One region of the Rhizobium skierniewicense Ch11 genome, then DNA from elsewhere that is predicted to be linked to it. Evidence: riboswitches for the same ligand, from Rfam matches in the RefSeq annotation. Region 1 holds a riboswitch; each other region holds the start of a gene.

Region 1 (7,526 bases):
AATAAACGGCTGTACGCACAAGCTGATTGTTGTATGCAAAGGCCTCCAAGAAACTTGAAATAAGCGGTGACAGAATGAGTTCTCAGGAAACGGGCAACACGAAAAACACCAACGCCAACGCGGATCTGGAAGAACAGGCGCTTTTCTATCACCGCTATCCGCGTCCCGGAAAACTGGAAATCCAGGCGTCCAAACCGCTCGGCAACCAACGCGATCTGGCACTTGCCTATTCGCCCGGCGTTGCTGCGCCTTGTCTTGCCATTCACGAAAATCCTGAAATGGCTGCCGAATATACCGCGCGCGCCAATCTGGTCGCCGTGATTTCCAATGGCACCGCAGTTTTGGGCCTCGGCAATATCGGCCCTCTCGCCTCCAAGCCAGTCATGGAAGGCAAAGCGGTTCTGTTCAAGAAATTTGCAGGCATCGACGTCTTCGATATCGAAATCGACGCACCTGGTATCACCGACATGGTCTCGACCATTTCGGCGCTGGAGCCGACCTTTGGCGGCATCAACCTTGAAGACATCAAGGCGCCCGAATGTTTCGAAGTGGAGCGTCAGCTTCGCGAAAAAATGAACATCCCGGTATTTCATGATGACCAGCACGGTACCGCCATCATCGTCGCTGCGGCGGTCACCAACGCACTGGAACTGGCAGGCAAAACAATCGGTGATGTCAAGATCGTTGCATCCGGTGCGGGTGCGGCGGCCCTCGCCTGCCTCAACCTGTTGGTGGTGCTGGGTGCAAAACGCGAAAACATCTGGGTTCACGATATCGAGGGCCTCGTCTACGAAGGACGAAACAGCCTGATGGACGAGTGGAAAGAGGTCTATGCGCAAAAGACCGACAAGCGCGTTCTCAATGAAACCATCGATGGCGCCGATGTTTTCCTCGGTCTTTCCGCGGCAGGTGTCCTGAAGCCGGAGCTTCTGGCCCGCATGGCGGAAAAGCCGCTCATTCTGGCGCTGGCCAATCCCAACCCGGAAATCATGCCGGAACTGGCCCGCACCGCGCGCCCGGACGCCATGATCTGCACCGGCCGCTCGGATTTTCCGAATCAGGTCAACAACGTTCTCTGCTTCCCTTACATCTTCAGAGGTGCACTGGATTGCGGCGCGACAACCATCAACGAAGAAATGAAGATGGCAGCCGTCCACGCGATTGCCGAACTGGCGCGCGAGGAAGTCTCGGAGGTCGCAGCGAAGGCCTATAGTGACGAAACGCCGATCTTTGGCCCCAACTACCTCATCCCGTCGCCGTTCGATCCGCGCCTGATCCTGCGCATTGCGCCAGCCGTTGCGCGTGCCGCTGCCGCAAGCGGTGTGGCTGCGCGCCCCATAACGGATTTCGACGCCTACCTCGACCAGCTCAACCGTTTCGTCTGGCGCTCGGGCTTCATCATGAAACCCATCTTCAATCTGGCGAAGACGGCAGAAAAGAAGCGCATCATCTTTGCTGAAGGCGAAGACGAACGCGTGCTGCGCGCCGCCCAGGTCTTGTTGGAGGAAGGCACAGGCGTGCCGATCCTCATCGGCCGTCCGCAGATCATCGAAACACGCCTCAAGCGCTTCGGTCTTCGCATTCGCCCGCACGCGGATTTTGCGGTGGTCAACCCTGAAGACGATCCGCGCTACCGCGAGTATGTTGATGACTACTTCGCTCTGGTCGGTCGCGCCGGCATCAACCCGGAAGCGGCGCGCACCATCGTTCGCACAAACAGCACCGTCATCGGCGCTCTCTCGGTCAAGCGTGGCGAAGCAGATGCACTGATCTGTGGTCTGGAAGGCCGCTTCGATCGTCACCTGCGCGACGTCAACCAGATTATCGGCAAACGCGAGGGCGCACACACATTCGGCGGTCTCAGCTTGCTCATTACCCAGCAGGGCGCAATCTTCCTCACGGACACCTTCGTCAATTACGATCCCACGTCTGAAGACATCGCGGAACTGGCAATCCTGGCGTCCAGGGAAATCAAGCGTTTTGGAATAACACCGAAGATCGCTCTCGTCAGCCACTCGAATTTCGGCTCGCGCGATTCCGAAAGCGCGCGCAAGATGCGCCGCGCCCTTCAGCTGGTGCGCGACACCGCGCCGGAACTGGAAATCGATGGTGAAATGCAGGGCGGCTCGGCGCTGTCGGAAATCCTGCGCAAGCGGGCCATGCCCAATAGTGCTCTGTCGGGGGAAGCGAACCTGCTGGTTTTCCCGAACCTCGATTCGGCCAACATCACCCTCGGCGTCGTGCGCACCATGACCGAGGGTCTGCATGTCGGCCCTATCCTGCTCGGTTCAGCCATGCCCGTCCACATTCTGTCACCAACGGTGACATCGCGTGGTGTGGTCAACATGGCGGCCCTTGCAACAGTTCAGGCTTCACACCCTTCTGTGTAAGTCCGGGTTAACGCAATTTTGAACTGGTTGTTGCCGCTTTGCGGCCCAGCCTTATGTTATCCTGAACGCATATTCGTGGTTTGCATTCGGCTGACGACGATCAACAGGGTATGGCACGCATGTTTACGGGCCGGAAACGGACAGACCATTGATCTCGCGCCGAGGCCGATTGATCGGCACCCTTTCAGCGGTTCTGTTCGCCGTTCCCCTGTACGCGCAGACTAACGACGTCTGCGGTGATCTGCGGGCTGAGTTGAATCAACCCACGCGCATCATGGGAAATACGGCGGAAGTGCGCCGTTATGCAAGCGCGCTGGCCCAGCAGAACATCATCATTCGCCGGATCCGGAACGATATGCGTGGCTATGGCTGCTCCTCTGGCAGCGTGATTGTCTATGGAAATCCGAACGCGCAGCTCTGCGGCGAAATCGGCGATGCGCTGGCGCAGGCTGAAGCTGAACGCGCCATGATTGCAGAAGACCGCGATCGTATGCTGGCCGCACGGCAGGCAGACAACGCCCAAAATAGTCGCCAAAACATCCTGGCCGCTCTCGAAGAAAATGGCTGCTTCGACGAGCAGCCACCGTCCCTGGCCTCGACCGACCCCTCGCAAGACCCCGATATGCGTGGCTCCGGTGATCCGTTCAATCAACCCGATAATTCGGATTACGCCCCCTCGCCGGACATGCCCATGCAAGGTGGCCTGAGAACGCTCTGTGTGCGAACCTGTGACGGCGCGTTCTTCCCGATTTCATCGGATGCGACACCACTGGATTTCCGCGATCAGGCGGCGCAATGTCAGCGCATGTGCCCAGGCACGCAGACGGAATTGTTCTACCACGCGCTGGAGGGCCAGGAGAGTTCGGACATGGTTTCGGCCAAGACCGGCCAGCCCTATGCGTCCATGCCGACGGCCTTTGCCTACCGCAACAACCCCAGTTCAAGCCGCGCACCGTCCTGCAGCTGCAATATGGCAGCCTATCAGGACCAGATGAAAAAGCAGGACGAACAGGCGAAAGCCCCGCAATCCACTGCCTTGCAGAATGGCTCCAGCAGCATCACCACCATCACGTCACCGAAGAGTGACGCCACGACCAAACCCGCTGACAGCAAGACAGACCTCAAGGTCGAGGCGGCACCCGTGCCAGAGCGGGATTATGACCCATCAAAGAACAAGGTTCGCATGGTGGGTCCACAATTCCTGCCCGAGGAGCAAAGCCGCATCGACCTGAAAAACCCCGCACTGGAGGGTGCACAGCCTCAGCAGCAATAGGAGCCCTTCACGTTGCTCCCCAGCGGTCCCGAAACACCAGTTCGTCCAGCGGCAGGCGCTGGCGCCAGCCTTTCACCGCCAGTTCCGGCTCGCCATAGAGCGTCTCGACATGACCGACGCACAGCCATGCGACGATTTCGATGTGCGGCGGTATATCAAGGATGTCGCGGATATCATCGTCGTGGAAGATACTCACCCATCCCACACCAACGCCCTCCGCGCGCGCCGCCAGCCACAGGTTCTGAATAGCGCAAACTGTAGAATACACATCCATGCGCGGATTGTGTGTTCGACCAAGGACGACATCTCCTCCACGCGTCGGATCGCAGGTCACGCAGATCGACAGCGGCGCCTTGCGTATACCTTCCAGCTTCAGGTTGCGGTAAAGCGCCCGCTGCTCTTCCCCGAACATGTCAGAGGCTTCTGCATTGGCACGCGAAAAGGCCTCCCACACGCGCTGCTTCACCTTCCCGTCCGTGACAAGTGTGAAATTCCATGGCTGCATGAACCCGACTGACGGCGCGGCATGTGCAGCTTTCAACAAATTGCCGATCAACTCGTCCGAAAGAGGCTCTGGCAGAAACTGGTCACGCACATCGCGTCGCGTTTCGATGGCGCGGTAGACGGCTTGCTTGTCGGCATCGGAAAATTCCTCAGCTGACACGAGCGCGTGGTCGAAGTCGTCCTGTTGCATCGTCAATCCCCAACAATGCTAGGGTCAGCCGAAAACACGGCTCACCTTCAAAACCTGCCGCTGTCCATGCGGTTCGGTCTATCGCATCAGGCCGGTCTTCTGACTCGGGTTCAACCGCATGTCACCGCCTTCCCGATCATCTCAGTGGCACATGGTCACACGCGTCCCCCTTACAGCGTTGGGCACGTCGCGGATTTTCACCGCATTCCCGATTCTCCTGCCCAAAGGCAAGCACCTGATCGGTGGGTTATGGCTGGCGTCACCCACTAATGCAATCCTCATTTCAAAGCGTGACAGGAACCCAGATACCGCCTGTGCATTCTAGCCTTCATATGATGGAGGAAGCATGATGAATGACGACACGCAACTGCGCGAGAAAATTGGCCAGGATCTCGACACACTTCACAGCAACGAAAGTCCAAAATCCATTTTCGAAATCGCAAATGATTACCTGCTGGGAAATCCAGACCTGAAACGCCTGACGGTCGAGGACATCATCAAGGAAGAAGCCGACAAGCGCGGTATTGAAATCCATTGATTTCAGCAGATATAGTGAGGATGCAACTGATCCGGGTGGCCCTATCGCCGTGAACATAACCATCGCAATCTGTCTACTGGTTGTCGCAATGGTTGTGGCCGCAATGGCATTCGCGTCCCGCCACCGTGATAAGGTCATCGTCAAGATCGCATCCACTGCATTGCCGACGGACGATAATGCGACCTCGCTTGACCGTCACTGGACGGACATAAGCTGTGGACGCGAGGAGCCGAACGCGCTGTCACTCGTGCAATCCAATCTCGGTGCCTTCGCGGCCCGCGTCGGATCTGCACGCGCGGCTGGCCGAAGCCTCGATCTTATGTACTACATGTGGAACGCGGATCTTACCGGCCAGTTGATGATGCGGGAGATCATAGCAGCTGCTGATCGCGGCGTGCGCGTGCGCCTGCTTCTGGATGATCTAGGCGTGTCCATTCCGGACCGTGCCTTTCATGCCATCGACAGCCATCCCAACATCGAACTGCGTCTGTTCAACCCCACCAAAGCGCGGGAAAACGTGTTCCGCCGTGGGTTGGAAATGGTTCTGCGGTTTCGCAGCGTCAACCGGAGAATGCACAACAAGGCATGGATTGCCGATGGCAGGGTCTTGATCGTCGGCGGGCGCAATATCGGAGACGCCTACTTCGATGCAGCGGAACAGGCGAATTTTAGGGATTTCGATGTCATAGCCCATGGCAAATGCTTAGTACAGGCTGAAGAAATCTTCGATGACTACTGGAACAGCGCCGTTGCCGTCCCGGTCAGGTCGCTGCTCGCAAGGCGCCCCAATAAACTTGCCAAACTCCGTCGCAGGATGGACGCGCTGGCGGCCGGAAGCGCGGCACGACCCTATCTAGATCGGGTGGAAAGCCAGCACAATTCCGGCAACTTCCTCAATTCCGACAAGCTGCATTGGGTGGAAACCGTGCAAGTCGTTGCCGATCCGCCGGAGAAAGCGGCCGGCAAGCGCCGTCATGGCCATAACTACCTGATGGAAACGCTGCTGCCCATCATGGACGAAACGACGACCAAGCTGCGGATTACCTCGCCTTACTTCATTCCCGGCCTCAAGGGCGTCGAAACCCTGTCCCGCTTGTCGGCAAATGGCGTTTCGGTTTGCGTCTTGACGAACTCACTCGCGGCAACCGATGTCGCTGCTGTCCACGCCGGATATTCGCGCTACAGACGCCCGCTCCTTATAAACGGCATCAAAATCCATGAGTTGCGCGCGCTTGCCGACCAGAACTCGTCATTTTCCCTTCGCGGTTCAGGCCAGGCCAGCCTGCACACCAAAGCGTTCACGCGTGATGGCGAGATGGGGTTCATCGGATCCCTGAACTTCGACCCACGCTCGATGTCGCTGAACACCGAAATGGGCGTGCTGTTCACGTCGCCCCGGCTCGTCGAGGAAATGGACGCGATCTTCAAAGATGAAATCCGTCAGGAAATGAGCTTTGAGTTGACGCTCAACCAACGTCACAACGTCGTCTGGAATGGCGTCGTAAGAGGCAGGCCGCAACACTATACCAGCGAGCCCTACGCAAGCCTGAGCCGCCGAGCCATGGCCATCGTAATGGGTATATTGCCGCTCGAATCCCAGCTGTGACAAAAAACATCAAATGAGAATGATCCAATCGGGCGCTCACGCATTTTAGAGAGAGTTAAAATTCAGGAGACCTCGATGTTCATCGCGCCGCCAGAGCCGAAAACCAGCCGTAAAATCGCAGAGATGTATGAAAACGCCAGGGATACCCACGGCTATCTGCCGAACATGTATCAGGCGTTTGGGCATCGTCCAGAGGTGATGGAAAGCTGGAGCGCGCTTCTGGTCAGCCTGCGCGGCAATATCGAGCCGAGACGATACGAACTGGTGACGCTGGCTGCTGCCCGGGAACTACGCTCATCCTACTGTATGCTGGCTCACGGGGCCGTTCTGGCCAGAGAAGGTGTCTCCGGCAGCGAGCTGGAAGCAATCATTGATGGTGGCGACGACGCGCCCCTCGATGAACAGGAACGGGCCATCATGGTTTTTGCGACCAAAGTTGTACGCGATGCAACCTCGATCACCCAAGACGATATCGACATGCTGAAAACACATGCTCTGACTGACGCTGAAATATTCGACATCGTCGCAGCCGCCGCCGCGCGTTGCTTCTTTTCGAAGACGCTCGATGCGCTGGGAACGTCGCCAGACCAAGCCTATGTCGACAGGCTTGGTCCGCAACTCTCGGAAAAACTCGCCATGGGCAGACCGATAGAGCAGGACGCCTGAGCGCCCCACATTTTCTCCGTCAGGCGGCGGCTTTCGCGTTCAGCGTTCTCGCGGACTTGATCTGCACGAGCGTATCCAAGTTCTGGTTCACGCGGCAGTAGAACTCTTCATCGATGAACGGACGCAACATGAAGTCGTTTCCGCCAGCCTTCAGGAAACGCGCGGACAGAAGCCTGTTGGTTGACGAGGAGACGCCGATGATGCGCAACTCGTGCGAGCCGCGCATGGTGCGGATACGACGTGTGAGCTCGAAACCATCGATGTCGGGCATGTTGTAATCCGTGACCACCAAACCAATGTCAGGATTGTTCTTGAGAATCTCCAGCGCCTTCGCACCGCTTTCGGCGAGGCTGACACGG
Region 2 (7,526 bases), on a different contig from region 1:
TCTCGCCTCAGGGCATCAGGCTCATCATCCACACATCGACCAAACACATGCTGGCCATCCTTGATGGCGAAATCTTTCAGGTCGCAGAGAAACGCGTCAATGCGCGACAGCGCCGTATCGGCATCGTCCTGCGAGCCAACACCGGCATCTGCCGCAAGGCCGGTTTCCCGCGCTTTCTCGACAATAAGCGTCGCCAGCCGGTCGCGGCGGCGGCGATCCAGCCCATCGGCCTGAGCATATTCATCGACGAGCTGTTCCAGTACCATCTGTTCGCTCGAAAGCCCGGCATTCACCAGCACTGGCGGAATATGGCCGATGGTCACCGCAGCGATCCGGCGCTTGGCGACCGCCGCTTCGCCGGGATTGGAGACGATAAAGGGATAGATCACCGGCAGCGCACCGGTGACGATTTCAGGGAAACAGGTTTGCGACAGCGCCACTGTCTTGCCGGGCAACCATTCCAGCGTACCATGCGCGCCGACATGAATGATCGCATGCGCATCAAGGGTCTGCCGCATCCATGCGCCAAAAGCGATCAGCGCATGCCGGGGTGGTAGAGCAGGGTCGTGATAATCCGCCCGCCGGTCTTCGTTGCGGCCACGATCCGGCGCCAGTGCAACTGTTACGGAGCCGAATCGAGCGGCCCGGAAGTGGAAGATGCCGCCTTCAAAAGCATCATCCGCCTCGGCATCGTCCCACGTCTCATCCATGGCCACATTGGCAGTTCGGGGCATGGCGCGGCGAAAGGCTGAATACTCGGCCAACCCAAACGAAGCCGTCTCGTTTTCGACGCGGTCGAGCAAGGCCCGCGGCGTCTCGGGAATATCGTCCACCGTGTAGCCCGCGTCGCGAAGATCGCGCAGCATCTCCAGCACACTCTGGGGAACATCCAGACCCACCGCATAACCCGTGCGTCCCGGTGCGGCACCGGGATAATCCGGCATCAGGATGACAATTCGACGCTGCGATGGCGCCGTATGCTTCAGCCGCAGGAAAGCTGAAATGCGGTCCGCAACCTGGTTGACGCGATCGGCTTCTGGACAATGGACGAGCCCGCGACCCCCGTCAGGGTCGGGCTGCTTGAAGGAGATGGCGCCGGCCAGAATCCGGCCATCCAGCTCTGGCAGCACCACATGCATGGCGAGATCAGACGGATTGAGGCCCCGCACATTGTCCGCCCAGCCATCGCGACGCGTGGTGGCCATGATAACCTGAAACGTCGCTACGCCCAGCCGGTCGAACAGGCTATGGCCCTCTCTATCGACATGGCTGGCAAAGGCAGTCGCCGCAATCATCGCCGCCGGTTTCAGTGGCACGAGTGTCTCTTCCAGAAACCGGATCGTTTCCACATCCTTCAAACCGCCGACGAGGATCGGAAGCGGGGCGAATCCACGCTGACGTAAGGTCCCATATAGCGCGTCAATGGGAGCGACGTCAGCGGCCATCAGCATGGAACGATAGAACAGGATCGGCAGCAGAGGCGCGTCGTCTGAAAATCCACTCAGCGCCTCTGAAAGATCGACAACACCCTCGCCGGGTCGGTAGAACCCGGTTTTCGGCAGGGGCTCCGCTTCGATGTCTGGCCAGGTGGCGCCTTGCGCAAAAGCCGCAAGTCCTTTCGCCACGCGGTCCATATTCTGAGGCCCACCTTGGCGAAAGAACGACAGGATCTTGGCCTGCGTCGGCAGATCGACCGTGGATGCCGCTTCCAGTTTATCGTCACGCTCGCTGCATTCTCCCGGCAGAAGCACCAGCTTGATACCGCGTCGTCTCGCCATTCTGGCAAGCTCATCGACGCCATAACGCCAACGGTCGGCACCACCGAGAATCCGGATAAGGATCAACTTTGCATGTTCTGCGGTCTTCTCGAGCCACAGATCGACAGACATGGGATGCCGCAGCTCGAAAAGATTTTCGGACACGAATGACACCGAACCATCCGTGCTTCGCTGCCACGCACGCTCCAGACCTCCAAGATCGCTGGCCGAAAAGGACATCACCACCACATCAGCCTTGCCCTGATTGAGATCAACCGGCTCGATCAGGTCGTCCAGAGACGAAGATGTGGTGGCGAGGATGTGCATGGATCAGGCAGCCAGCATCCGCTCGATTTTCGCGCGGTCGAGACCCTTTTCACCAATCACGACCAGACGGCTGCGGCGCACTTCTCCCGTTGCCCACGGACGGTCGAAATAATGATTGACGCGTGAGCCGACCGCCTGCACCTGCAACCGCATCGGCTTGGCAGACACCTCGACAAACCCTTTTATGCGCAGAACATTTTCAGAGGCCGCTGTTTCGGAAATACGCGCAGCAAGCGCGTCTGCGTCCGTTACCGCATCCAGTTCCACAACAAAGCTGTCGAACTCGTCATGATCGTGGTCTTCTTCATCGTCGTGATGGGTGTGTCGGTTGTCGATATCTTCTTCCACCGCGAGTCCAAGACCGATCAGCACAGCCGGATCAATCACACCATTGGCGGCCACGATAATCTTGGCGGCCTTGGAAAGATGCGCGTTGATATGCGCCTTGGCCCGCTCCAACCCGGCGGCATCGAGCAGATCACCCTTGGTGAGAACAATCAGATCGGCGCAGGCAATCTGGTCCTCAAACACCTCTTCGACAGGATCGTCGTGGTCCAGCGCCTCATCATTCTGGCGCTGAGCAGCCAGTGCTTCCAGATCATGCGATACCATGCCGTCTGCAAGGGCGGCACCATCGGCCACGGCCACGACCGCATCCACCGTCACCCGGCTTTTGATCGCTGGCCACTGAAAAGCCTGCACCAACGGCTTGGGCAGCGCGAGACCTGATGTTTCGATCAGAATATGCTCGACGCGTGGCTCGCGGCTGAGAATCTGCTCGATGGCAGGCTGGAAGTCATCGGCTACCGTGCAGCAGATGCAGCCATTGGCCAGTTCCACGATGTTGTCTTCCGGGCAGCTTTCGATGCCGCAACCTTTGAGGATTTCACCATCAATGCCGACATCGCCGAACTCATTGACAATGATGGCGAGACGCTTGCCATCCAGCTTTTCGAGAAGGCCCCGCAGCAAGGTGGTTTTTCCAGCGCCCAGAAATCCGGTGATGATGGTGCAGGGAACGCGGTTGAGCGTGGTCATGATGTCTCCTCGGTGAAATGCAAAGGGGGAATGCGGGCAACAAGGCCGCGCTTCAAACTATCGGGTCGCCCACGCCACGGCATCAGGCCATCTGTTGCCTGCGACAAAAGACGCGCACCAACCACAAGATCGGCGGCATCGTCTTCACCGAGCGATCCGAACATATACGACCAGCCATCGGCGCTGCGCATGGCGGCACTCAGACCGCGCTTGCAATTGGCAAGGCAATTGACGCTGCGGATATCGACACCCTCTGCCCGCCCCAGATCAATGGCCGCCTGCGCAAGTGTCGCACCGGGACGCGGGTCCGCATTCGGATCGGCTTCGGACCGGCAGCTGCGGCAGACGTACACAACGACACCGGGCGCGGTCTCGCGATCTGCTCTGTCATTCACGCTGGGCGATGTTGATGTAATATCCAAAATTCTGCTTTCCGCGCCTTCAAAATAGTCCTGGGGTGCGGATATCGAAAAACAGCATGCGGCGACACGCACAGCCCTTGTTCGAACAACCGACTGACCGGAGCACCCCGCCCGGCAGACGTTTTTCCTGAAACGGCAGGTCTCCTGGCTCGCGGTTTGTACGCCCTTGCGCCGCCTTCCCGGACTGTGATGTCCAGTGGCTTTCCGGCGCGGGCTCACCGCTTACAGTTGCGGGGGCAGCCACGGATTGGTTTGCATAGCAAACTGTACCGTGTTCCCTCTTAGCTTTTCCCGTTGCCGGAAAAAGACCGTCAGTCCCTAACCCTTAGGCCCTGCGATGCTTGAGTGTCAATGCCACGCATCATTGCTCGCGCATGCGTTTTGGCTATAGTCGCCGCTTCGAAAAGCACGATACCCGGAAGGATGAACCGCCATGACCCGTGACATCAGCGACAGCGAAGCAGAACGCCACCGGGCCAAAATGGTCAATCGAAAGGTAGTTCAGGATGCTGAGGTCTCGGAAAAGACGATCGAAAAAGGCCTGCTGATGATCAACACCGGCCCCGGAAAAGGCAAGTCCACCGCCGCTTTCGGGCTTGCTCTGCGTATGCTCGGCACCGGCAGACGTGTCGGCATCGTGCAATTCATCAAGGGCGCATGGTCCACCGGAGAGCAGGGCGCTTTGGCTCTGTTCGGAGATCGCGTCGAATGGCGGACCATGGGCGAAGGTTTCACGTGGGACACTCAAGATCTGAAACGGGACATCGCTGCCGCATCCAAGGCATGGGAAGAAGCCAAGGTGCTGATGGCCGACGAAACCATCGGTCTTGTGGTTCTCGATGAACTCAACATCGCGTTGCGTTATGATTATCTGCCGCTGGAAGAGGTTCTAGAGACCCTCCAGAACCGGCGCGAAGGCTTGCATGTCATCGTCACCGGGCGCAATGCCAAGCAACCCCTGATCGATGCCGCCGATATGGTGACCGAAATGACGCTGGTAAAACACCATTTCAAGGCAGGCGTGAAGGCACAGTCGGGCATAGAGTTCTAATCCATGACAGCACGCGTCTTGATGTTCCAGGGAACCGGCTCGGATGTCGGCAAGTCGCTGATGGTGGCGGGTCTGGCCCGTGCCTTCGTGCGCCGTGGCCTATCCGTCATGCCGTTCAAACCGCAAAACATGTCCAACAACGCCGCAGTCACCGCGGATGGCGGCGAAATCGGCCGCGCACAAGCCTTGCAAGCGCGTGCCGCAGGCGTTCCGCTTTCGGTCCACATGAACCCGGTGCTGCTGAAGCCACAGAGTGAAACCGGTGCGCAGATCGTCGTGCAGGGTAAGGTCATCGGCAACGCCAAGGCGGCGGATTACCAGCACATGAAGGCGGGGCTGATGCCGCGTGTGCTGGAAAGTTTCGAGCACCTGAAATCTCAGGCCGACCTCATTCTGGTCGAAGGTGCAGGCAGTGCGTCGGAGGTCAATCTTCGCGCAAACGACATCGCCAATATGGGCTTTGCCCGCGCAGCCGACGTTCCGGTCATCCTGATCGGCGATATAGATCGCGGCGGCGTCATCGCCAGCCTCGTTGGGACGAAAACGGTTCTGGATGCAGACGATGCCGCGATGATCCAAGGCTTTATCGTCAACCGTTTCAGAGGCGACCCAAGCCTGTTTGATGACGGCATGCGCATCATTGCAGACAAAACCGGTTGGCACGGCATAGGCCTTCTGCCGCATTTTGCCGATGCCTGCCGCCTGCCTGCCGAAGATGCGCTGGGGTTGACCGCACCCGGACAGCGCAAACCCGACGCAAAAATCCGCATCGCGGTTCCCATCCTGCCGCACATCTCCAACTTCGATGATCTTGATCCTCTGGAAGCGGAACCGGATGTGGAGCTTTTGCGCATACGCCCCGGCCAGGCCATTCCCGGCAATGCCAGGCTGGTGCTGCTCTGCGGCTCAAAATCCACCATCGCTGACCTCGACACGCTGAAAAATGCGGGCTTCGATGTGGATATCAAGGCCCATCTGCGCCGGGGCGGTTACGTACTGGGCCTCTGTGGTGGTTATCAGATGCTGGGCAAAACGGTCGCAGATCCGCAGGGCATAGAGGGTAAGCCTCTTAGGGTGGAAGGATTGAACCTGCTCGATGTCGATACCGTTCTGACAGGCGATAAACGGCTGATCGCCGTCACAGGCAAAAGTTTCGACGGAATATCTTTCTCCGGCTATGAAATGCATGTCGGCGTGACCGAGGGGCAAGATGCAGCTCGCCCATTTTCCCGCATCGGCAACCATACCGAAGGCGCGATATCAGCGGATGGTCGCGTCTATGGCACTTACATTCACGGCCTGTTTGCAGATGACAACCAGCGGAGCGCCTGGCTACAACGGCTCGGCAGCGAAAGCTCGAAGTTCAATTATGAGAAGCAGATGGATCAGGTGCTGGACCGGCTGGCCGCTCACATGGAGCGCCACCTTGATCTCGATGCCCTCTTGGCTATAGCGCGATAAGAGCGGCGATTACGCCAAACAGGCCAATCAGCATCGCATCGGCTATGCGCGCCAGCTTCAAGGCCTTCCGAATGTCGGCAGCGGTCAAATCCCGCCGCCCACCTTCGCCCATAAACCGCGCTTCGATCATCTGCCCACCATATGAGCGTGGACCAGCCAATGCAAAACCAAGTGTGCCAGCCATAGCCGCTTCCGGCCATCCGGCATTGGGCGACCGGTGATGATGGGCATCGCGGAATATGGCGCGCAAGCCTTCCCCCGGCGAAGCACCTTTCACGAAAAAGGCGGCGAAAACAAACAGCAGGCCGGTCAGTCGGGACGCAGGCAGGTTGACCAGATCGTCCAGCCGCGCAGACGCCCAGCCAAATGCCTCATGGCGGGCAGAGCGATGACCGATCATGCTGTCTGCGGTGTTGATGGCTTTATAACCGGCACCTCCGGCCAAGCCCAAGAACCCGAGCCAAAGCGAAGGTGCGACGATGCCATCGGAAAAATTCTCCGCCAGGCTTTCAATCGCCGCGCGGCACACGGCGGCTTCATCCAGATTTTCAGGATCCCGCCCGACGATCATCGAAACCGCCTTGCGGCCACCTTCGATACCGTCGCGCTCCAAAGCCGAGGCCACAGCCGAGACATGATCTTCCAGACTTTTTTGCGCCGGCAGTGAAGCACCCAACACGGCCACAAAAAACAGTCCGAAAGGCAGAGCCAGAAGAATGGATTGCGACATCAGTGCAAGAAGCACGGTCAAGCCGAGGAAAAAGACCAGCGCCACGACACCCATGGCGATGCGGCGTAAAAATGTGTCACCTTCCCGGTTCCATTTTCTATCGAGGAGCGCGATAAGCGAGCCGATCCATGTCACGGGATGGCCGATGCGCTGGAACAACCAGTCGGGGTAACCGACAAGGCGTTCGATCAACAGGGACAGGAAAGCGAGAGCGAAAAACATGGGCGAGAAGATACCAGAGAAAGCGCAACCGGCGATCCGCCATGGCGGCAATCTGGGTCAGGCGCGTCTGCTTTTTCCACAAGCACCCGAACCCTGGATCGATCTTTCCACGGGGATCAATCCACACTCCTATCCGCATTCGCCCGTTCCCGCCAGCGCCTTTGCCCGCCTGCCGGAACCGCGCGCCGTGGAAACGCTGAAGGAGATCGCCGCAACGGCCTTCGGCGCGTCTTCCGCCGCACACATCGCCGCATCCCCGGGGACACAAATGTTGATGCCACTGCTTGCCCAGACCGCCGTTCAGCGCGGTGCGAGAACCTGTGGCGTCTTATCGCCCGCCTACGCCGAACACGCCCGCACTGCCCGCATCGCCGGACTCACTATTACCGAGGTATCAGATATCGAGGCCTTGGCCGCCTTCGATCATGCCGTCATCATCAACCCCAACAATCCCGATGGACGCGCGTGGAAGCGGCCAGAACTTCTCACACTGGCCGACGCCATGCGCCAAAAGGGCG
Region 3 (7,526 bases), on a different contig from region 1:
GCATTACAACCACGTCCACTTCTGGAAGTGGATGAAAAAGGATGGCGGCGGCAACAAGCTGCCAGGCAAGCTGGGGCAGGCTTTCGCGTCTGATCTGGGCGGCTACGACAAGTTCAAGACGGATTTCATCGCCGCGGGCACCACGCAGTTCGGCTCCGGCTGGGCATGGCTGTCGGTCAAGGACGGCAAGCTTGAAATTTCCAAGACACCAAATGGCGAAAATCCGCTGGTGCACGGCGCAGAGCCTATTCTGGGCGTCGATGTGTGGGAACACTCCTACTATGTCGACTACAAGAACCTGCGTCCAAAGTACCTCGAAGCTTTCGTCGATAATCTCATCAACTGGGATTACGTTCTGGAGCGCTACGAGGCCGCTTCCAAGTAAGCGTCACGGTCTGAAGAATACGACACACCCGGCCATGCGCCGGGTGTTTTCGTTCTGTCATATGGGTGTCATTCGCCCGGCCTATGCGGTCATCATGACAGACATATCCGCACCCCTTTTCTCCTTCGGCATCGTCGCCGATCCGCAATATGCCGACGTTGCGCCGCGCCCGGACATGGATCGCTACTACGCACAAAGCCCGGGCAAGCTGACTGAAGCGATCGACGTGTTCAACGCCCACGATCTCGCTTTTGTCGTCACTCTGGGCGATATCATCGACCATGGCTGGGACAATTTCGACGCGGTTTTAAGCTGTTATGACAGGCTCAGGCATCGTTCGATTCTTCTGCCCGGAAATCACGATTTCGCGGTGGCGCCCGAGCATTTGACCGAAATCCATAGACGTCTCGCCATGCCGTCTCCCTGGTACGACTTCGCCATCGGCAAAGTCCGTTTCGTGGTGCTGGATGGCAATGATGTCAGCCTGTTTGCCCCGCCCGTGGGCGATCCTCGCCGCGATCTGGCCGAAAAGAGACTGGCCGCTCTGCAAGAGGCTGGTGCCATCAACGCCCACAGGTGGAACGCGTCCTTCAGCGATGGGCAACGGGAGTGGCTTGCCAAAACGCTGGACGCCGCCGATGCGTCGGGAGAGCGGGCCATCCTGTTCTGCCACTATCCGCTCTATCCGCAGGACTCTCACAACATGTGGGATGCCCCGGAAATTCTGGATCTGTTGATGGCGCATCCGAGCGCAAAGGCCTGGTTTTGTGGCCACAATCACAAGGGCAACTATGCGCAACTCGGCCATACGCATTTCGTCAACGTCAAGGGCATGGTGGATACGCAAAGCCAAAACACGTTCGCCATCGCCGATATCTATGAGCATCGCATCGAGATCAAAGGCTTCGGCCGGGAAGAAAGCCGCACATTGGCGCTTTCAGTCTCTGCTGACACAAACCACTCCCTGTTTCGAAGCGGATAAAAGCAGACTGCGGAAGGAGACTTTATATATTTGATTTCGCTCTGGAAATCACCGGAATGTGACTTCTTTTTGCCATGTGGAGCAGGCATCTTCTCTTCGTTCTTAAAACGTGTCCCAAAAGTGTGTCCTGTTTTGCGATAAGGATCAGGGACGATACCAAGCATACACCCCGCCGCTGCGCGGACCCAGGAGAGAGATGATGAAGCTTAGAACCATTGCCGCTTCCATAATGATAGGCTGTCTGTGCGCCGGTGCGGTTTCCGCAGCTGGCGAAGTTGAAAAGCGCGAAGGCCTGATGAAGGGTATCGGCGGCGCCATGGGTGCTCTGGGTGCCATCGCAAAGGGTGAAAAGCCCTATGACGCGGCCACCGTCAAAACCGCTGTGACAACCATCAGCGCCAATGCGAAGGCTTTCCCGGATCAGTTCCCGGCCGGTTCTGAAGGCGGCGCGGCATCTCCTGCGATCTGGCAAAACTTCGCGGACTTCAAGGCGAAGTCCGAAAAGCTCGGCACGGACGCCGACACGGTTCTCGCACAGTTGCCGACCGACCAGGCCAGTGTGGGTGCTGCCTTGAAGACGCTGGGTGCCGATTGCAGCAGCTGTCACCAGGCCTACCGCGTTAAAAAGTAAACTGTGCAGCGGTCCGCCGGTCGTCTGGCGGGCCTTTTCTTGCGATCATTCCATGAACGGAGACGGCAATGGCGTCCATCTGGGCAAAGCTGGCGGGCGGTGCTGTTGTTGCCGGGGCCGCAGGGTTGGGCATCTTCCTGTGGGTCACAGCGCCGGAGCGCCAGTCGCCGAGCCACTGGGCCAATCTGGGCGAACCCAACCTTGCCAATGGTGAAACGCTGTTCTGGGCGGGCGGCTGCGCAAGCTGTCACGCCGCGCCAAATGCCACCGGCGATGCGCTGAAGACGCTGTCCGGCGGCCAGGCGCTGCCAAGCCCCTTCGGCACGTTCCACATGCCCAATATCTCTCCCGATCCGCAGCATGGCATCGGTAGCTGGACCGTCGCGCAGTTCGGTGATGCCATGACGCGCGGTGTCGGCAAGAACGGCGAACATCTCTATCCGTCCTTTCCCTATGCGTCCTATGCGCGGATGACGCCGCCTGACATCAACGACCTCTTCGCGTATCTCAAGACCCTGCCTGCCAGCAGCAATGACGCGCCCGGCCATGACCTGCCGTTCCCCTTCAATATCCGCCTCAGCCTCGGTGGTTGGAAGTTCCTGTATTTCGACAAGGGTCAGCCACGGGTCGAGCTTGCCAATGCAGATGCGGCCGTCGTGCGCGGCCAATATCTGGTGGAAGGCCCCGGCCATTGCGGCGAGTGCCATACCCCGCGCGATGCGCTGGGCGGGTTCGTGAAAGATCAATGGCTGGCGGGTGGCCCCAACCCCGAAGGCGAGGGGCGCATCCCAAATATCACCCCCGGTTCCCAGACCATCGGCGCGTGGACGCAGGCCGATATCGCCAGCTATCTGGAAACGGGCTTCACGCCGGACTTCGACAGCGCCGGTGGCTCCATGGTCAAGGTCCAGCAGAACATGGCGCGGCTTTCGGCCGAAGATCGCAATGCCATCGCCGCCTATCTCAAGGCCGTTCCGTCGCGGTAAATTCCCATTGACTCAAACACCCGCGCGCCGGATAACGGTTGTGTGATGGTCTTTCCGGGTTCGCCCGGAAAGTGAAAAGGGAACACGATAGGGGCCAATGCCTTGATTCGTGGCTGCCCCCGCAACTGTGAGCGGTGAGCGCGAAAACGAAAAGCCACTGGCATGAACGTGTCGGGAAGGTGTTTTCAGCGTTTTGACCCGTGAGCCAGGAGACCTGCCATTGCGTGAAGTGTCGTCAATACCGGCGGGGTGTCCGGGTAAGCACGGTTGGCAGGTCGGTTCGTCCGGCCCTGAAAACCATGTGTCTGTTTTCCCCGTGGTGAATGTTGAAGCGGTCGCGGGCGTTTGATCGCAATAGCGCCCACCCGCACAGGAAAGGGTCACCATGTCTATCCAGCAGAACACGGCTACATCAGCCGTATCAACCAAAACATCGAAGATTGCACAGTCGTTGACAGCCGCAGCTCTTGGCCTGTTCATCGTCGGTTTCGTAGGCTTCTCGCATGTCGAAGCCATGCACAATGCGGCGCATGATACGCGCCACGCCAATGCCTTCCCGTGCCATTGAGGGGAGGAAACCCATGCCATTTTTCCGCAATATCGTGTTCACCGCCATCCTGGTGGGGCTGATTGCAGGTCTTGCCGTCAGCGCCCTGCAGGCTGTCGGCACGACGCCGCTCATCCTTCAGGCCGAAACCTATGAAAATGCCGGTGGCGACGCCGCACCCGCCCATAGCCACGATGCCGCAACGCCTGCGGATCATCACCATGACGCCGAAGCCTGGACGCCAGCCGACGGTTTCGAGCGCAACGCCTATACCCTTGCTGCCAATGTGCTGACAGCCATCGGTTATGCGCTGGTATTGACGGCGCTTATCTCGTTGCGCGGCTCCGAAGGTGGCTGGCGTGAGGGGCTGTTCTGGGGTCTTGCAGGCTTTGCTACAGTGATGCTGGCGCCCATGATTGGCCTGCCGCCGGAACTGCCGGGAAGCCCCGCCGCTCCACTCGAGGCACGGCAGATCTGGTGGATTGCGACCGTTGCGGCAACGGCTGGCGGCATTGCCCTGCTGGCCTTCAAACGCAACGAACCATGGGCCATCATCCTTGCGGTGGCGCTCATCGTTGCGCCGCACATCGTTGGTGCGCCTCTGCCGCCGGAGGGTGAACATGCACTGGCGCCTCTGCCGCTGGAGCGTCGTTTCGTGGTGCTCGCCACCGTCACCAGCTTTGTGTTCTGGCTCATCCTTGGCTCACTCAGCGGCCTGTTCCTCAAGCGCTTCGAGACTGCCCGCTAACATGCCCCAACGTGGTGAAAACGCAGAGGAATGGAGCGATGAACTCGACGCCCTGCGTTTTTCCGTTCCCGGTCATGGCGCGCCCTGCGCCATGCATCGGCTGGCCTTCAGGGCGCTTCTGGCAGAGGAACCGGGCCGGGAGGCCTGCCTCGCATTCTTCGCGGAAAACAGCGACGCCTTCTTGAGCGCCGCCACAGCCAAGATCGCCCGTCTCGCGCTACCCTTCAACCGCAGCCTGCACATCAACAGCCGCGATGTCAGACGCGCAATAGCGGGCGACGTGGTTGAGGGGACCGCCCGCGCGTGCGTCGTGCTGGATCGGCTTCGGTGAGGCCGTCTTCAGCGCCGATAGAATGTGACGTGGCAGAGGACGTCCTCACAGCACACGACAGAATTCGTAGCTCAACCCCCTCTGTCCTCCCGGACATCTCCCCCACAAGGAGGGAGATTGGCTGGGCGCTCGCTCACCCATTCTATCTGGCGCATTTAAGATGTGGAGAGTCAACCGCGAGTCGATCTCCCCACCTGTGGGGGAGATGTCCGGCAGGACAGAGGGGGTAAGCCACACCCACTGCCATATCAACCGGTTCCCCACGCGCACGCTGCCTTGCGGGCCGCATCACCAAGGGACCCGAATCGCAGCCAGAATAACGACATCCATTCGGTTCTATGGCCGCGTCAGATCCCGCTCGACTTTCATCTCGGCCATTCGGTCATCCAGCCTGCGCAGGCGCTCAAGGCTTGGAAGGCCCGGCTCGTGGCGCGTTACCGTGTCCGGAGGCAATAGCGTGTAGGGCTGTGGCTCTTTCCACAGCGGCGGATTGGTCTTGCGCAAATGATGCAGGTAAAGTGCCGCAAAGCCCAGCGCGAAGACGCAGGGCATGTAGATCGCGAGCACCTTCACCTGATCGGACATCATGCGGAAGGTATGTAAGAGATCGGCAAAGAAGCTGTAGGATTCCATCGCATTTCCCCATTGGCCGCGGTGCCCGCGCGAACGATGCGCAGCAACCGGCCATCCTGTCGAAACGGGAGATCGACCACCGGAGGAAACGGACCTCTGGTGGCCGGGGAGTTAGAAAGCCGCCATAGAACGACCGCCCTGACCTTTAGGCTTGCGCCTTGAACATACGTCAGGACCTCCCCAGCCATATGAGAAGCGGAGGAGTTGCATATAGCAACAATAGACCGCCTCAGCCACAAAACTTATGGCTGAGGGGTGTCATCACGGTCGACACCGACCGTCTATGGAGGGGTTTCTATGCCCCAAGACCGGTCCGTTACGTCCGGTTTCGCTGCAACCATAGCGAAAGTTGCGCGATTGGGAAATAGCTAGATTTCGCATGGGGCATGCCACCCGCAGCGGGGCCGCACAGGATTTCGGGTTTACGCCAGTGCCTGCATGAAGCGCATGCCGGTGACGGGACGTGGCACGAAGTCCATGTTTTCGTAGAACTTATGCGCAGCGAAATTGCCGGTGGCTGCACCAACGGACAGGAAGTCGCAGCCGCAGCGCTTGGCCACATCGCGTGCGCGCCCCACCAGATGCTGGCCAGTTCCATGGCCCCGGTGGCCATCACGCACGAACAAATGGTGCAGTTCCATGCCGCGCCTGCCTTCCTGCGCCCGGTAGAGGGGCACGAGAATGGCGTAACCGATGAGCTCGCCCTCGGCCTCGGCCACCAGCGCCGTGATCCAGGGGACATGGCCAAACAGATCGCGTTCCAGCTTCGCAGCCGTAATCGCCGCCGCATCGCCATGATGGCTGGCCAGAAGCGTGATCATCTCGTTCAGTTCAGGCAGATCGGCCTTGCGTGCACCACGAATGGTCACGACGGGCGGTCTGGGCAGTGTCAGAAGGCTGTCTTCATTCATCATCTCGTCCTTCGGGTTCTTGGTGGAGTGCCGTCAGGACGCTTGAGAACAACAAAGCCGCCTGACGGCGGCTCGTTGACAAACTGATCTGTCGAGCCGCCCTTAAAGGAAGGCCCAAAAATACGTGCAGGACATGGGTGCGCGTGCGTTGATCATGGCGCGATTGATGCGCTGGAATGGGAGGCCTGTCAAGATGTATTTGGATCGGGGTGTCTGTCGATGCGCGTATCGGCGCTTGAAGCCGCAGGGCGGATGCCTTGAGCCGGCATTGTTCAGACTGCCGCCAATCGCCCCCGAACCTGCTCTATAGCACGTTGAAAGACGACTGGATCGTCAAACGCGCGCGAAAGAACGATTGCGCCTTGTATGGACAGCACGGCGTCTTCGGCGAGGGTGCGGGCTTGGAGGTCATCCCTGCCTTGCCGCACAAGAGCCGATTGTAGGGCATCGACCCAATGGACGAAATAGCCGCGGATGGCTTGCGAGAAGCGGTCTCGCGTGTTGGAAACAGCCAGGGCACCGACGAGGCAAACGCGGCTCCCGGATCTGAAATAGTCGGTGACGCCATCGAGCATCGCGTCGATGGCGGCGGTTGCATCGCTCGCATCCCGCAATGGGGCATAGATGGCGTTATCGAACCAGTCCTCGATTTCGGCCAGCACAGCCTTCACCATCTCTTCCTTACCCCCGGGAAAGAAGTGGTAGAGGCTGCCCTTGCCAAGGCCCGTCGCCTTGCCGATCAGAGCAAGGCTTGCGCCTTCATAGCCGTATTCGCGAAAGACTTCGGCCAAGGGAGCAATGGTGTCTGATCTTTCTGCGACCATACGTGCCATGTTTACAGACCCAGATCGCTGAGGCCGGGATGATCGTCCGGCCGACGACCGAGCGGCCAATGGAACAGGCGGTCGCTGTCAGCAATCGGCATTTCATTGATGCTCGCATGCCTGTGTGCCATCAGTCCATCCTCTGAAAATTCCCAGTTCTCGTTCCCGTAGGCGCGAAACCAACGCCCGCTGTCATCCACATATTCATAGGCGTAGCGCACTGCAATGCGATTACCGGTGAAGGCCCAAAGTTCCTTGATAAGGCGGTATTCGTGCTCCTTGTTCCACTTGCGTGTGAGGAATGCCAGAGCTTCATCTCGATTTGTCGCAAATTCGACGCGGTTACGCCAACGCGTATCCAGCGTGTAGGCCATGGAGACTTTGGCAGCATCGCGCGTGTTCCAGCCGTCTTCGGCCAAGCGGACTTTTTCGATTGCTGTTTCAAGGGTGAAAGGTGGAAGTGGAGGGCGTGACATAATAACTCCTTGCGTCAATTGTACCGATAGGTAATATATTTACCGATTGGTACAATGCGCGCCGACGTGGTG
Region 4 (7,526 bases), on a different contig from region 1:
CTATTGGCCTCTTCGCCCTCGCCGGCCTGCAACAGGCGCGTCAGTTCGGCGCAATTCGGATCGCTTGCATCCAGCAACTGCACGGGTGATGTCCAGCCGAGCGTATAGCCGGCCGCAGTCGCGATGGCCCAGGACGGGTCTTCACCGGCGCGCTGGAGCAGTTTTGGCCCCTGCGCGGATATGCATTGCTGGGATTGCTGGATGGACTGCGCCGATGCGTTGACGCCTTGCATACGCTCCTGCACGTCAGCCTGAATCGGATTGAGAACAAAAAGCGTGATGAACCACGCGGCGATTTCGGAAATCATGCGCTAACCTCTGCACACTCGGCGATGACATCGAAAACGGTCCGACATCGTGAAAGCGCCGAGACTTTCACCAGAGGGGCCCGGACCAGCGGGTTGATGCAGATGTGGGAGGTGGCTCGGTCATTTCAAGAGAAGCGCATCCGAAATCAGCACGCGCCGTGCTGGTAAGCTTATACCACCCTCTTGACGCCACGCTTTCGCAGCGACAACCGCATTACATGCCTTTGGATATGGATTGGTTCTCATCAAACGGAAGCCGGTAACGGATATGGCAAATCTCGCCCGCCCCGCGCTCCACATCCACCTCAACCCCAAAGACGTCGCCGATCAGATCGGCTGTGAAGATAGTCGATGGTTTGCCCAGAGCGACCAGATGCCCGTTTTTCATGACGGCAACCCGGTCGCAGAACATCGCAGCATGGTTGAGGTCGTGAAGGGCCGCAACGACGGTCAGCCGCTGCTTGCGAACAAGATGGAGAAGCGCGATTTGATGGCCGATATCCAGATGATTGGTCGGCTCATCGAGAAGCAGAATATCGGGCTTCTGCGCCAAAGCACGGGCAATGTGCAACCTCTGCCGCTCGCCACCCGACAAAGTGTGCCATAGGCGCTCGGCAAGATGCTCGGCATCCACATCCCGCAGCGCCTGATCCACGATGGCATCGTCTTGCGAGGACCATGGAGACAGAGCGCCCTTGTGCGGGGTACGACCAAGCTCGACGGCTTGGCGGGCATTGATTCGCTCTTGCGTGTCTGCCTGCTGTTCAACAAGCGCGATGGAGCGTGCAACATCCCGCCGGTTCAGGCTCTGCATGGCCTTTCCATCGAGCGTGACATGACCGGATCTCGCTTTCCTGATTCCGCAGAGAAGCGACATAAGGCTGGTTTTGCCGGAGCCGTTCGGCCCGACGACCCCCAGGAACTCGCCCGGCCGGATCTCGAGACTGACATTCTTGACGATCTCGACACCACCCGCAGACCAGCATAGATCCTGTGCACGAAGCGTCATACCGAGCTCCGTCGCTGGCTGAGAATGAGCGCGAAGGCGGGTGCCCCGAACAGTGCGGTGATGACGCCGATGGGCAGGACCTGTCCCGTAATGATGGTGCGCGAGACGATATCGGCAGCGATCATGAACACGGCCCCGGTCAAGGCTGCAGCAGGCAACAGGCGGCCATGCCGAATACCAACGATCATGCGCGCCGCGTGAGGAATGACGAGGCCGATAAAACCGATGGAACCGACAATGCTGACCATGATGGCGGTCATCAAAGCGCAGATCCCGGTGAGAACGATATAGACCCGGCGCACCGGTATGCCGAGGGATGCCGCGGACTCCGAGCCGAATGTGAAAGCATCCAGCGCACGGGCATACCACAGACAGACGACGAAACCTCCCAGAGCGACAGGCAGGGCCAGCCAGACATCCGGCCAACGGACGCCCGACAGGTTGCCCAGCAGCCAGAACATGATGCCGCGCGCCTGTTCGGCATTGGCTGCCTTGGTGACGATGAAGGAGGTGATGGCGTTGAAAAGCTGTGAACCGGCAACCCCTGCCAGAATAATGGCGCTGTTACCGCTGCCCGCTCGCAACGCCAGGAGACTGACCAGCGCAAACGCCACCAGAGCGCCGAGAAACGCGCCGAGCGGCATGGTCAGCATACCGGCACCAAAGCCCAGAATGGCCACCCCGACTGCGCCGGTCGACGCACCGGCAGAAATGCCGAGAATGTAGGGATCGGCCAGCGGGTTGCGCAAAAGCGCTTGAAGCACCACCCCCGACAGCGCAAGGGCAGCACCGCAACAGGCCGCGACCACCGCCCGGCTCAGCCGGTAATTCCAGATGATACCTTCGTCGATCGCATCAAGAGGATAGCCCGCATGGAACACACGGTTTGCCACCGTCTTGGCAACGACATCCAGTGGGATGGATGTTTCGCCAACGGCGGCACCGAGCCAGAGCGCCAGAGCTAATAACCCAACCGCCAAAAGGACGGTGCGGGTCAGGGTGAAACAAGCGCTCATGGCTTACTTGGACAGTCCAAGCTGGACGACGGCGTCGGCCAGAATTTCGATGCCTTCTATGGTGCGGATGGTCGGGTTCATGGCCTGCGCGTCCATGACGACAACGTGGCCCTGCCTGACCGCTGGCATGAGGCTTGTGACCGGGTCTTCTCTCAGGAATGTCTGCTTGACGACGACGTCGTCGGCCGGGTAGCGCTTGCGGTCCATCTTGCCGGCAACGATGAGCGTCGGCTGCGACTTTGCGATGGTTTCCCACCCGACCGTCGGCCATTCCTCTTCGCTTTCGATGACATTCCTGATGCCCAGTGCCGACATGATGTAGCCGGGGGCACCATTCTTGCCCGCGACATAGGGGTCGATATCCAACTCTGCGCTGGAGAACCAGAAGACGGCAGAGAGCTTGCCGTCTACGGACGCGATTTTCTTGCGCGCTACCTCTTCGCGGGCCTTCAGATCAGCCACCAGCTTTTCGCCCTTGTCCTGCACGTTGAAGATTTGCGCGAGATCGGTCACTTCCTGATAGATCAGGTCCATGGTGAAGGCGTTGTGGCGAACCCCGTCGCCGCCGCTGGAATTGTCCTTACCCGTGCAATCGGCAGGTGAGATATAGACCGGTATCTTCAGTTCTTCGAACTGCTCGGGCTTACCGACCACACCTTCAGGGCCAATATGCCACTGGAATTGTGCCGTCACCAGATCGGGTTTCTTGGCCAAAACACTCTCAAAGCTCGGATCATTATCCGCCAAACGGTCAATCCTGGCATTGGCCTCCTCGTAACCTTTCAGGACGGGGCCGATCCAGACCGCGGTTCCGACAACCTTATCGGCAAGGCCGAGCATATAAAGAATTTCCGTGGTGCTCTGTCCGACAGATACCGTACGCTCCGGCGCATGCGTGAACGTCACGTCGCGGCCGCAATTCTTGAGCGTCAGTGGATAACGCGTCTCGGCCGCTTGCGCGGCGGGCAACCATGCGCTGAACGCGCTGACGGCCATTGCCGCAGCACACATCGTCTGTCTGAAATGGAATGTCATTTTCGATAGTCCCCGATCGTCATGGGCGCCACAAAGGCAGCCGTATGTGAACATGCTTAGACAGTCAGTCCGCAACGACGCGACACTGGGGCTGTCTGAAACCGGGACATGGAAGATGGAATAAGGCGCTGGGCAGCGCTTGATGCAATCACGACGTCTCCTGCTCCGGGCATCCCCGCCCGTGAATTGGAATGAACTTACGACGGCAGGTCTCCTGGCTCATGGATTTGCGTCTTCACCCGACCTTCCCGCGATATCGCTTCGCAGTGGCATGACGCTTTTCAAGAAAAACGCCAATGGGTTCGACAATCCGCTCACAGTTGCGGGGGCAGCCACGGCATCGGACCGAAATCCTCACCGTATTCCCTATTATTCCTCACGATTGCTCGCTCGAAACCGTCTCGACCAGATAGACGGAATGCCAAGATGCCGTCAAGCATTCGTTTTGTTATGTTATTACATAATCCGTTTCAAGAGAATACTTTTGTGATGTGTCCAGTTGCCAGCGCCCAACAGGCAAAAGGCCGGGAATGTCTTCCCGGCCTTCGTTATCGAACTGACTTTGGATGCTCAAGGCAGCGTGTAGGCGATGACATAGTCACCGGGTTTTGTGCCCACTGAGCCGTGACCACCCGCGACCATGACGACATATTGCTTGCCGTTCTCCATCGCATAGGTCATCGGCGTCGCCTGGCCACCAGCGGGAAGACGTCCTTCCCAGAGCTGTTTGCCGGAGGTGAGATCGTAGGCACGCAGATAGTTATCGACAGCGGCACTGAGAAACGCCACGCCACCCTTGGTAATCATCGGTCCGCCGATGCCGGGCACACCAACCTTGAAGGGCAGTGGAAGTGGCGTCATATCGTAAACGGTACCGTTCTTGTGCTTGTAGGCAACGTCACCCGTGCGCAGATCGGCGCCTGCGACGTAACCCCATGGCGGCGCCTGGCATGGAATGCCGAGCGGCCCGAGGAATGGTCCCATCAACACGCCATAGGGTGCTCCGTCGTTGCGGTTGAGGCCCTGCTCGCTGCCTTTCTCATCCTGACCCTTGGGCGGAATCTGCGCGCGAGGCACAAGCTGTGACGTAAAGGCCAGATAGGTCGGCATACCAAACATGACCTGACGCTCAGGATCGACGGCCACGGAACCCCAGTTGAAAGTGCCAAAGTTGCCGGGGTAGATCAGGGATCCGTTCAGCGACGGCGGCGTATAGCGACCTTCGTAATTCAGCTGGTGGAACTTGATACGGCATGCCAGCTGGTCGAACATGGACACGCCCCACATGTTCTTTTCGACCAAAGGCTCGGGCTTGAAGGACAACGCAGATGTCGGCTGTGTCGGCGCGCTGAAATCTTCAGGAATGGCACCGCCGGGTGCTTTCTCTTCCGTCACGGCCAGGATCGGCTCACCCGTGCGTCTATCGAGGACGTAAATGTCGCCCTGCTTGGTCGGCCCGACCAGTGCAGGAACAGTCTGACCGTCCTTTTTGGTGATGTCGAGCAGAACAGGCTGCGCTGGAACGTCCATGTCCCAGAGGTCGTGATGCACGGTCTGGCGCACCCAGCGATCTTGTCCCGTGTTGATATCCAGAGCGACGATCGACGACGAGTATTTCTCAACGCTTTCGCTGCGGCCCATGCCCAACTGGTCGGGAACCTGGTTGCCGAGCGGAATGTAGACGAGACCGAGCGCTTCATCGACGCTGAACACCGACCAGCTGTTGGGCGAGTTCGTCGTATAGGTCTGGCCCGGCTGCAAAGGCTGCGTCTGCGTCGGGTTTCCCGAGTCCCAGTTCCAGATCAACGCGCCTGTATTGACGTCGAACGCTCTGATGACGCCGGACTGTTCCTGGGTGGAGTAGTTGTCGTTGACCGCACCACCGATGATGATCTTGTTGTCGACGATGACAGGCGGAGATGTCGAGTAATAGTAGCCAGCCGGATTGTGCTCCATTCCGGATGCAAGTTGCAACGTGCCGTTCTGGGCAAACGAATTGCACACCAGGCCTGTCAACGCGTCCAAGGCAATCAGACGCGCGTCGGAGGTGGGCAGATAGACGCGCTGCGCGCAGGGCGCACCGGCGGGCACGGCAGGGTCGGCATAATAGGTCACACCCCGGCATGTCTGATGCTGACGGTCAGGGTTGAGACCCGCATTCGGATCGTATTTCCACTTTTCCTTGCCTGTGGCGGCATCAATGGCGATTGCCCAATTGTGCGGCGTGCAGAGATAGAGCGAGTTTCCCACTTTTAAGGGAGTCACCTGATAGGTTGTCTCGCCCACGTCCTCGGGCAGCTTTACGTCGCCCGTCCGGTACCGCCAAGCTTCCTTCAGGCCGCTGACATTGTCTGTGTTGATCTGGGCCAAAGGCGAGTACCGCTGACCGTAGGAGGTGCGGCCATATTGGTGCCACTCGTTGTCCGGAACAGCGTTTCCATAGGACGGCGACGCTGTCACGACCTCGGTCGGAAGATCGCCTTCCATATCATGCGGGTCTTGTGTCATGGCAAAAGCAGCAGCACCAACAGAAACCAGAACGGCTGTGAGCAGCGGAACCGCGTTTGCGCCATAGGTCGTGCCGGTTGGACTGGTAAAGCCCAGCGGCTTTCTGATCCAGGGCATCAAAAGCCACATACCCATGACGATAATGAAACCGCCGCGAGGCCCAAGCTGCCACCAGTCAAAGCCGACTTCCCATAGCGCCCATAGCAATGTGGCGATGACGAAGGCGGCATAAAAATGCAGTGCCAGCTTGTTTCGTTGAAATAACAAAACGGCAGTGATCACGAATGCGATCCCCGCCAATGCATAGTAAAAGCTTCCGCCCAGCATAACGAGCTGCGAACCGAAACCGAAAATTGCAAGTCCAATGAGCGTCAGGACGACTGCAGTGGATGTAACTGCCATAAAAAGCCCCCGGTGGTCTCCCACCCGGGAAACACCATCAGGCCTTAAAGGTTCCCGAAAAAATCACGATTTCGCCACTTTTTCGAAGTCGCCAAAAGCGGCCTGCATATCGCCGGTGTTTTGGCCCGCAGCAATCATCGCCGCAAGCAGAATTCTGGCCTGTCCGGGCCGCAATGTCTGCGAGTGGATGGCGCCTGCGGCACCCAGATCATGGCCTCCGCCACCGCCGCCATAACCGGCCACAAGCCTGCCGGTCGGAACCCTGCTGGAAACGACCACAGGCACACCGGCATCCCGGCATCGGCCAACAGCTTCGACCACACGGACATTGGCATTACCCGAACCCAGCGCAGCCAGAACAACACCATCGACGCCAGCCTTGAGACTGGCATCGATATGGGTCGCGTCGCAGCCGGGATGGATCGCGACGATGTCCACTCTGATGTCCGTCACGCTTGCCGAAAGACCGAGGCTGTGAGGACACAGGGATGTGCCTGCCAGATCGAACGCGTCGCGCTCATCCGACGAACGTTTGTAGAGACCCCATGCGGGCAGAAGCTTTCCGCCGAAGCAGACCAGAACGCCTTCTTCCACGTTGGAAGGATGAGTGCAGGCTTCGATGGCGAACGAAAGATTATCCGGCCCATCCGCGTGCGGGTGGTCGGCAGTAAATTGCGCACCGGTAAAGATGACGGGTTTCGTCAGATGGTGCTGGAGATGAACCAGAAGCGCGCTTTCCTCCATGGCATCAGTGCCATGAAGAATGACGACGCCGGACACGGCGGGATCGGCAAGCTCCAAGCCCACCGCATCGCTGATATGCTGCATGTCCGATAGCGTCAGGCTGGACGAATCCTTCGCCATCAACTCGACGGGCTTGACCGTTACATCGCCACTGGAAAGGCCGGAAACCAGCATCTTGCCAGACAGCGCCGGCTTGGCCGCGCCGGTGTCATCACGCGTGCTGGCAATGGTGCCGCCAGTGGCAATCACAGCCACCTGCATTGTCGTATGCTCACCGCTCACGCATCGCCTCGAGGTCCAGCCTGTCTGGACGTTTCGGCTTTCGCCAGTTCATGAATGCGATTTCGCAACACATACCATCCCGCAACGAGAGCTGGCGCAATGATGACGAGCGAACCGACCGTCAACGTGCCAGCAGGATAATCCAATGCCATCAGCACCAGAACGCCGAGAAGAAAGACAAGCGTCAATATACCGGTGTAAGGCGCGCCAAACATTCTGAAA

The links. A riboswitch is a leader RNA that binds a small molecule or an ion and turns the genes downstream of it on or off. The one in region 1 is predicted to bind cobalamin.
Region 2: another riboswitch for cobalamin. It lies ahead of EKM04_RS02040 (DUF1636 family protein); the one in region 1 lies ahead of bluB (5,6-dimethylbenzimidazole synthase).
Region 3: another riboswitch for cobalamin. It lies ahead of EKM04_RS06880 (CbtB domain-containing protein); the one in region 1 lies ahead of bluB (5,6-dimethylbenzimidazole synthase).
Region 4: another riboswitch for cobalamin. It lies ahead of EKM04_RS12505 (ABC transporter substrate-binding protein); the one in region 1 lies ahead of bluB (5,6-dimethylbenzimidazole synthase).

The regions. Positions count from the first base shown of each region.
Region 1 covers NZ_RXPG01000005.1:254,646-262,171, reverse strand. Annotated here, with positions in the region: gene EKM04_RS04675 (NADP-dependent malic enzyme) at 75-2,390, shown strand; gene EKM04_RS04670 (DUF2865 domain-containing protein) at 2,539-3,663, shown strand; gene bluB (5,6-dimethylbenzimidazole synthase) at 3,671-4,357, opposite strand; cobalamin riboswitch at 4,430-4,611, opposite strand; gene EKM04_RS04660 (hypothetical protein) at 4,704-4,895, shown strand; gene EKM04_RS04655 (phospholipase D family protein) at 4,999-6,501, shown strand; gene EKM04_RS04650 (carboxymuconolactone decarboxylase family protein) at 6,577-7,167, shown strand; gene EKM04_RS04645 (response regulator) at 7,187-7,526, opposite strand, start outside.
Region 2 covers NZ_RXPG01000003.1:74,977-82,502, reverse strand. Annotated here, with positions in the region: gene cobN (cobaltochelatase subunit CobN) at 1-2,084, opposite strand, end outside; gene cobW (cobalamin biosynthesis protein CobW) at 2,088-3,125, opposite strand; gene EKM04_RS02040 (DUF1636 family protein) at 3,119-3,544, opposite strand; cobalamin riboswitch at 3,662-3,872, opposite strand; gene cobO (cob(I)yrinic acid a,c-diamide adenosyltransferase) at 3,978-4,595, shown strand; gene EKM04_RS02030 (cobyric acid synthase) at 4,599-6,056, shown strand; gene cbiB (adenosylcobinamide-phosphate synthase CbiB) at 6,043-7,008, opposite strand; gene cobD (threonine-phosphate decarboxylase CobD) at 7,007-7,526, shown strand, end outside.
Region 3 covers NZ_RXPG01000007.1:6,395-13,920, forward strand. Annotated here, with positions in the region: gene EKM04_RS06860 (superoxide dismutase) at 1-385, shown strand, start outside; gene EKM04_RS06865 (metallophosphoesterase) at 480-1,367, shown strand; gene EKM04_RS06870 (c-type cytochrome) at 1,567-1,998, shown strand; gene EKM04_RS06875 (cytochrome c) at 2,067-2,984, shown strand; cobalamin riboswitch at 3,014-3,220, shown strand; gene EKM04_RS06880 (CbtB domain-containing protein) at 3,370-3,552, shown strand; gene EKM04_RS06885 (CbtA family protein) at 3,566-4,279, shown strand; gene EKM04_RS06890 (hypothetical protein) at 4,281-4,610, shown strand; gene EKM04_RS06895 (hypothetical protein) at 4,947-5,243, opposite strand; gene EKM04_RS06900 (GNAT family N-acetyltransferase) at 5,666-6,154, opposite strand; gene EKM04_RS06905 (TetR/AcrR family transcriptional regulator) at 6,427-6,987, opposite strand; gene EKM04_RS06910 (nuclear transport factor 2 family protein) at 6,990-7,454, opposite strand.
Region 4 covers NZ_RXPG01000015.1:16,492-24,017, reverse strand. Annotated here, with positions in the region: gene EKM04_RS12520 (hypothetical protein) at 1-308, opposite strand, end outside; gene EKM04_RS12515 (ABC transporter ATP-binding protein) at 523-1,317, opposite strand; gene EKM04_RS12510 (FecCD family ABC transporter permease) at 1,314-2,333, opposite strand; gene EKM04_RS12505 (ABC transporter substrate-binding protein) at 2,337-3,368, opposite strand; cobalamin riboswitch at 3,556-3,784, opposite strand; gene EKM04_RS12500 (glucose/quinate/shikimate family membrane-bound PQQ-dependent dehydrogenase) at 3,939-6,278, opposite strand; gene EKM04_RS12495 (asparaginase) at 6,342-7,304, opposite strand; gene EKM04_RS12490 (amino acid permease) at 7,301-7,526, opposite strand, start outside.